Linked DNA regions of Cereibacter sphaeroides 2.4.1. The protein of the gene in region 1 interacts with the protein of each later gene in a pairwise test. Links are inferred from orthologs where the notes say so. Each region holds a gene or a part of one and is shown on either strand. Other genes may lie near its edges.

Region 1 (3,211 bases):
CAGAAAGATGACCTGCCCGTCGAATGAAGAAGGCCGGGACGAGCCCGGCCTTCCTCTCAGGACACAGTCTCCGGGCGAAGGCGCGGGATCGACCCTCCCGCGCCCGCCGCAGGCCTCAGCCGACGAGTTCGAGGCCCGAGAAGAAGAAGGCGATCTCTTCGGCCGCGGTTTCCGGCGCATCCGAGCCGTGGACCGAGTTCTCGCCGACCGACAGCGCGAATTCCTTGCGGATCGTGCCCGCATCGGCATTGGCCGGGTTGGTCGCGCCCATCACTTCGCGGTTCTTCGCGATGGCGCCTTCGCCTTCCAGCACCTGCACGACCACCGGCTCGGACGCCATGAATTCGGTCAGTTCGCCGAAGAAGGGGCGGTCCTTGTGGACGCCGTAGAACTTCTGCGCCTGAGCGAGCGACAGGTGGATGCGCTTCTGCGCCACGATGCGCAGGCCGGCTTCCTCGAACTTGGCGTTGATCTTGCCGGTCAGGTTGCGGCGGGTGGCGTCGGGCTTGATGATCGACAGGGTGCGTTCGATGGCCATGAAGGCTCTCCTCGGAAGGGTGTAACTCTGGGCGCGGGCCTTACCATGGGTGCCATCGCGACAAAAGGGGCAAAGGGGCCGCCCGGCGGCGTTGACAGCCCGAGCGGGGCGGTCCATCACCCTGCCCATGCTGCGCATTTCGGACATCTCCTACTCGGTCGAGGGACGGCCGCTCTTTCAGGGCGCCTCCGCTACGATTCCCACCGGCCACAAGGTCGGCCTCGTCGGCCGTAACGGCACCGGCAAGACCACGCTCTTCCGGCTGATCCGGGGCGAGCTCGCGCTGGAAGGGGGCGAGATCGCCCTGCCCGCCCGCTCGCGCATCGGCGGCGTGGCGCAGGAGGTGCCCTCCTCCTCGACTTCGCTTCTCGACACGGTGCTGGCCGCCGATACCGAACGCGCCGCGCTGATGGAGGAGGCCGAGACCGCCACCGATCCGCACCGGATCGCCGAGATCCAGCATCGTCTGGCCGATATCGACGCCTGGTCGGCCGAGGGCCGCGCCTCGGCGATCCTGAAGGGGCTGGGTTTCGACGCCGAGGCGCAGCTTCGCCCCTGCTCCGACTTCTCGGGCGGCTGGCGGATGCGCGTGGCGCTGGCGGGCGTCCTGTTCGCCCAGCCGGACCTGCTCCTCCTTGACGAGCCTACCAACTACCTCGACCTCGAAGGCGCGCTCTGGCTCGAGAGCTACCTGCAGAAATATCCGCACACCGTGCTCATCATCTCGCACGACCGCGGGCTCTTGAACCGCGCGGTGCAGGGCATCCTGCATCTCGACCAGAAGAAGCTGACCTACTGGACCGGCCCCTACGACCAGTTCGCCCGCCAGATGGCCGAGAAGCGCGCCGTGCAGGCCGCCGAAGCCAAGAAACAGGAGGCCCGCCGGGCCCACCTGCAGAGCTTCGTCGACCGGTTCAAGGCCAAGGCCTCGAAGGCGGTGCAGGCCCAGAGCCGGGTGAAGATGCTCGAGAAGATGACGCCGATCACGCCGCCCGAAGAGGCGAAGCGGCAGGTCTTCACCTTCCCCAAGCCCGAGGAACTGTCGCCGCCCATCATCACGATGGAGGGCGTGTCGGTCGGCTACGATGGCCCGCCCGTGCTCCGCCGCCTGAGCCTGCGGATCGACCAGGACGACCGGATCGCCCTTCTCGGCCGCAACGGCGAGGGCAAGTCCACACTCTCGAAGCTGCTCGCCGGCAAGCTTGCGGCGCAGGAGGGGCGGATGGTCAGCTCCTCGAAGCTGCGCATCGGCTATTTCGCCCAGCATCAGGTGGACGAACTCCACATCGAAGAGACGCCGCTCCAGCATGTGATGCGCCTGCGCCCCGACGAGGGCCAGCCGCGGCTGCGCGCCCGTCTCGCGGGCTTCGGGCTGATGGCCGATCAGGCCGAGACCGCCGTGGGGCGGCTGTCGGGAGGGCAGAAGGCGCGGCTCTCGCTGCTCCTCGCCACCATCGATGCGCCGCACCTGCTGATCCTCGACGAGCCCACCAACCACCTCGACATGGAAAGCCGCGAGGCGCTGGTCGAGGCGCTCACCGAATATTCCGGCGCCGTGGTCCTCGTCAGCCACGACATGCACCTGTTGGGCCTCGTGGCCGACCGGCTCTGGCTGGTGAAGGGCGGCGCGGTCGCCCCCTTCACCGAGGATCTCGAGGCCTACCGCCGCCAGCTTCTGGCGGGCGACGATCCGCCGCCCGAGAAGAAGGCCGAGAAGCCCGCGCCGAAGGCCGCCAGCCGCGAGGAGAAGCTCGCGCTGCGCGCCGAGGTGCGCCGCTGCGAGGAGCGGCTTGAGAAGCTGAACGGGATGCGCGACAAGCTTGCGACCAAGCTCGCCGATCCTGCGCTCTACGAGCCCGAGCGCCTGGGCGAGATGGAGACCTGGCAGAAGAAATATGCCGAAGTGATGGAGGGGCTCGACCGGGCCGAGGCGCTGTGGCTGACCGCGCAGGAGCGGCTCGAGGCGGCGGGCTGATCCATGATCGAGACGGGCTTCCTCATCACCGCCTTCGCCACGCTCTTCGTGGTGGTCGATCCGCTGGGGCTGGTGCCGCTCTTCATCGCGCTGACGCCCGGCATGACGCGCGAGGAGCGCCGCGCGATCGGCCTTCGCGCCTGCTTCGTGGCGGTGGGCATCCTCACCACCTTCGGCCTTCTCGGCGAGGCGGTGCTGGGCTTCATCGGCATCTCGATGTCCGCCTTCCGCATCGCGGGTGGGATCCTTCTGTTCCTCACCGCGCTCGACATGCTGTTCGAGCGCCGCACCCAGCGCCGCGAGGGCCAGACCGCGGCCGACCACGACCACGATCCGTCCGTCTTCCCGCTCGCCATCCCGCTCATCGCGGGCCCGGGCGCCATCGCCTCGATGATCCTGCTCGTGGGATCGGCCGAGGACTGGACGGGCGTTCTGGCCGTCCATCTGGTGATGCTGGTGACGGTGGCCTCGGCCTTCCTCCTGTTCCTCGTCGCAGGTCCGCTCGAGCGGCTGCTGGGCCGGATCGGCACGCTCGTCATCACCCGGCTTCTCGGCATGCTGCTCGCGGCCCTCTCGGTGCAGTTCGTGATCGACGGCATCCGCGGCTCGGGCCTGCTCGGCTGAGCCGGCGGAAGGCCGCGCCGGGCCACTTTCCGCCCCCGGGGGCTGGAGCATCCGCCGCCCCGGCCCCATATCCC
Region 2 (3,844 bases), 1.2 Mb from region 1 along the record:
TCCTCGCGGCTGATCGGGCCGAACTGCCCCGGCGTCATCACGCCCGGCGCCTGCAAGATCGGCATCATGCCGGGCCATATCCACAAGCGGGGCTCGGTCGGTGTTGTTTCGCGCTCGGGGACGCTTACCTATGAGGCCGTGAAACAGACTTCGGATCTCGGGCTCGGCCAGTCTTCGGCCGTGGGCATCGGCGGCGACCCGATCAAGGGCACCGAGCACATCGACGTGCTCGAGATGTTCCTCGCCGACCCGGAAACCCAGTCGATCATCATGATCGGCGAGATCGGCGGCTCGGCCGAAGAGGAAGCGGCCCAGTTCCTCGCCGACGAGAAGAAGCGCGGCCGCTGGAAGCCCACCGCGGGCTTCATCGCCGGCCGCACGGCGCCTCCGGGCCGCCGCATGGGCCATGCCGGTGCCATCGTCTCGGGCGGCAAGGGCGATGCGGAGTCGAAGATCGAAGCGATGAAGAGCGCGGGTATCGTCGTCGCCGACAGCCCGGCCCATCTGGGCGAAGCGGTGATGCAGGCGCTCGGCAAGTAAACTTCCCGGGTCCGCGGCGCCGCGTCGCGGACCCTTCAGATGTCAGGTGCAGCCATGACGGAACAGTCTCCGAACGCGCAGTTCCATGCCTCGAGTTTCCTCCAGGGGCAGAATGCCGAGTATATTGACCAGTTGCAGGCACGTTATGCCGAAGACCCCGCCTCCGTCGATGCGGGCTGGGCGGAGTTGTTCCGTTCGCTGGGCGACAGCGAGCTCGACGCCAAGCGTCAGGCGCATGGCCCCTCCTGGTCGCGGCCGGACTGGCCGCCGATGCCGGCGGACGACCTGACCGCCGCGCTGACCGGCGAATGGCCCGCCGCTCCTGCCAAGGAGGCGAAGGCTGCCGGGCAGAAGATTCAGGCCAAGGCCGCCGAACAGGGCGTGAGTCTCAGCGACGCTCAGGTGCAGCGCGCCGTGCTCGATTCGATCCGGGCGCTGATGATTATCCGGGCCTACCGGATCCGCGGCCACCTCGCCGCCGATCTCGATCCGCTCGGGCTGCGCAACACCACGAACCACCCCGAGCTCGACCCGAAGTCCTACGGCTTTACCGATGCCGACATGGACCGGCCGATCTTCATCGACAATGTGCTCGGTCTTCAGGTCGCTTCCATGCGGCAGATCGTGGATATCGTCAAGCGCACCTACTGCGGCACTTTTGCGCTGCAATACATGCATATTTCCGACCCCGAACAGGCGGCCTGGCTCAAGGAGCGCATCGAGGGCTACGGCAAGGAGATCCACTTCACCCGCGAGGGCCGGCGTGCGATCCTGAACAAGCTGGTCGAGGCCGAGGGCTTCGAGAAGTTCCTCCATGTCAAGTACATGGGCACCAAGCGCTTCGGTCTCGACGGCGGCGAGGCGCTCATCCCCGCCATGGAGCAGATCATCAAGCGCGGCGGCGCGCTCGGCGTGAAGGAGATCGTGGTGGGCATGCCGCACCGCGGCCGCCTCTCGGTGCTGGCCAACGTGATGGCCAAGCCCTACCGCGCCATCTTCAACGAATTTCAGGGCGGCAGCTTCAAGCCGGAAGAGGTCGACGGCTCGGGCGACGTAAAATATCACCTCGGCGCCTCCTCTGACCGTGACTTCGACGGCAACACCGTCCACCTGTCGCTGACCGCGAACCCCTCGCACCTCGAGGCGGTGAACCCGGTCGTGCTGGGCAAGGTCCGCGCCAAGCAGGAGCAGGCCGGCGACAAGACGCGCCACACGGTCCTGCCGATCCTGCTGCACGGCGACGCGGCCTTCGCGGGGCAGGGCGTCGTGGCCGAATGTTTCGGCCTGTCGGGCCTCGTCGGTCACCGCACCGGCGGCACGATCCATATCGTGGTGAACAACCAGATCGGCTTCACCACCGCGCCTTCCTTCTCGCGCTCCTCGCCCTATCCGACCGACATCGCGCTGATGGTCGAGGCACCGATCTTCCATGTGAACGGCGACGATCCCGAGGCGGTGGTCCATGCCGCCAAGGTGGCGACCGAGTTCCGGCAGAAGTTCCACAAGGATGTCGTCATCGACATCTTCTGCTACCGCCGCTTCGGCCACAACGAGGGGGATGAACCGATGTTCACCAACCCCTCGATGTATACCTCGATCAAGAAGCACAAGACGACGCTCCAGCTTTATACCGAGCGTCTGGTGCGCGACGGGCTGATCCCCGAGGGCGAGATCGAGGACATGAAGGCCGCCTTCCAGGCCAAGCTCAACGAGGAGTTCGAGGCCGGCAAGGACTTCAAGCCCAACAAGGCCGACTGGCTCGACGGGCGCTGGAAGCACATCGACCGGCACGGCGACGAATATCAGCCGGGCCGCACCTCGATCTCGGCCGAGACCCTGCAGGAGATCGGTCAGGCGCTGACGCGCGTGCCCGAGGGCTTCGACCTGCACAAGACCGTCGGGCGCCAGCTCGAGGCCAAGAAGCAGATGTTCGAGACCGGCCGCGGCTTCGACTGGGCGACGGGCGAGGCTCTGGCCTTCGGCTCGTTCGTGGTCGAGGGCTATCCGGTGCGCCTCTCGGGGCAGGACTGCACCCGCGGCACCTTCAGCCAGCGGCATTCGGCCTTCATCAACCAGTCGACCGAGGAACGCTACTACCCGCTGAACAACATCCGGTCGGGTCAGGCGCGCTACGAGGTCATCGACTCGATGCTGTCGGAATATGCCGTGCTCGGGTTCGAATACGGCTACTCGCTGGCCGAGCCCAATGCGCTGGTGATGTGGGAGGCCCAGTTCGGCGATTTCGCCAACGGCGCCCAGATCATGTTCGACCAGTTCATCAACTCGGGCGAATCGAAGTGGCTGCGCATGTCGGGCCTCGTCGTCCTGCTGCCGCACGGCTTCGAGGGGCAGGGCCCCGAGCACTCCTCGGCCCGGCTCGAGCGGTTCCTCCAGATGTCGGCCAACGACAACTGGATCGTGGCCAACTGCTCGACGCCCGCGAACTACTTCCACATCCTGCGGCGGCAGATCCACCGGAACTTCCGCAAGCCGCTGATCCTGATGACGCCGAAGTCGCTGCTGCGCCATCCGCTCTGCATCTCGAACGCCGAGGATTTCACCACCGGCTCGGGCTTCCACCGGGTGCTGTGGGACGATGCGCAGAAGGGCCACTCGGAAACGGTGCTGAAGCCCGACGAGCAGATCCGCCGTGTCGTCATGTGCTCGGGCAAGGTCTACTACGACCTCCTCGCCGAGCGCGACAAGCGGGGCATCGACGATGTCTACCTGATGCGTCTCGAGCAGTTCTATCCCTTCCCGGCGCTGAGCCTCGTGAAGGAACTGGGCCGCTTCAAGAATGCCCAGATCGTCTGGTGCCAGGAGGAACCCAAGAACCAGGGCGGCTGGACCTTCGTCGAGCCGAACCTCGAATGGGTGCTGACGCGGATCGGCGCCAGCCACACGCGCGCCATCTATGCCGGCCGGTCGGCCTCGGCCTCGCCCGCCACGGGTCTCGCCAGCCGCCACAAGGCCGAGCAGGACGCGCTGGTGAATGACGCGCTGACGATCGGGAGCTGATGATGGGAACGGAAGTAAGGGTTCCGACGCTGGGAGAGAGCGTCTCCGAGGCGACGGTCGCCACCTGGTTCAAGAAGCCGGGCGACCGGGTCGCGGCCGACGAGATGCTCTGCGAGCTCGAGACCGACAAGGTGACCGTCGAGGTTCACGCGCCGGTCGCGGGCCGGCTGGTCGAGATCGTCGCCCCCGAGGGGACGACGGTTGCGGTCTCGGCGCTTCTGGCGCAGATCGGAGCAGCGGAGGCCGGCGAAGACCCGGCTCCGGAGAAGACTCATGCGGGCGCCGA

The links.
Region 2: the proteins of RSP_RS07590 (region 1) and RSP_RS13195 interact in binary tests that used the Escherichia coli proteins (3 or more experiments, as listed by UniProt). The link is inferred for Cereibacter sphaeroides 2.4.1 from one-to-one orthologs.

What each region holds. Positions count from the first base shown.
Region 1 is NC_007493.2:1,569,586-1,572,796, forward strand. The notes cover bases 190-3,089. They hold RSP_RS07590 (ABC-F family ATP-binding cassette domain-containing protein), read left to right. Parts: upstream 190-665; coding sequence 666-2,513; downstream 2,514-3,089. Other genes in these bases: ndk (nucleoside-diphosphate kinase), read right to left, coding at 190-538; RSP_RS07595 (MarC family protein), read left to right, coding at 2,517-3,089. Outside these bases: more of ndk, read right to left, coding at 116-189; more of RSP_RS07595, read left to right, coding at 3,090-3,137. UniProt on the Escherichia coli protein: Genetic data indicate it may be involved in ribosome assembly or function.
Region 2 is NC_007493.2:2,724,468-2,728,311, reverse strand. Bases 226-3,758 are described here. They hold RSP_RS13195 (2-oxoglutarate dehydrogenase E1 component), read left to right. Parts: upstream 226-594; coding sequence 595-3,558; downstream 3,559-3,758. Other genes in these bases: odhB (2-oxoglutarate dehydrogenase complex dihydrolipoyllysine-residue succinyltransferase), read left to right, coding at 3,561-3,758; sucD (succinate--CoA ligase subunit alpha), read left to right, coding at 226-540. Also shown: more of sucD, read left to right, coding at 1-225; more of odhB, read left to right, coding at 3,759-3,844. UniProt on the Escherichia coli protein: E1 component of the 2-oxoglutarate dehydrogenase (OGDH) complex which catalyzes the decarboxylation of 2-oxoglutarate, the first step in the conversion of 2-oxoglutarate to succinyl-CoA and CO(2).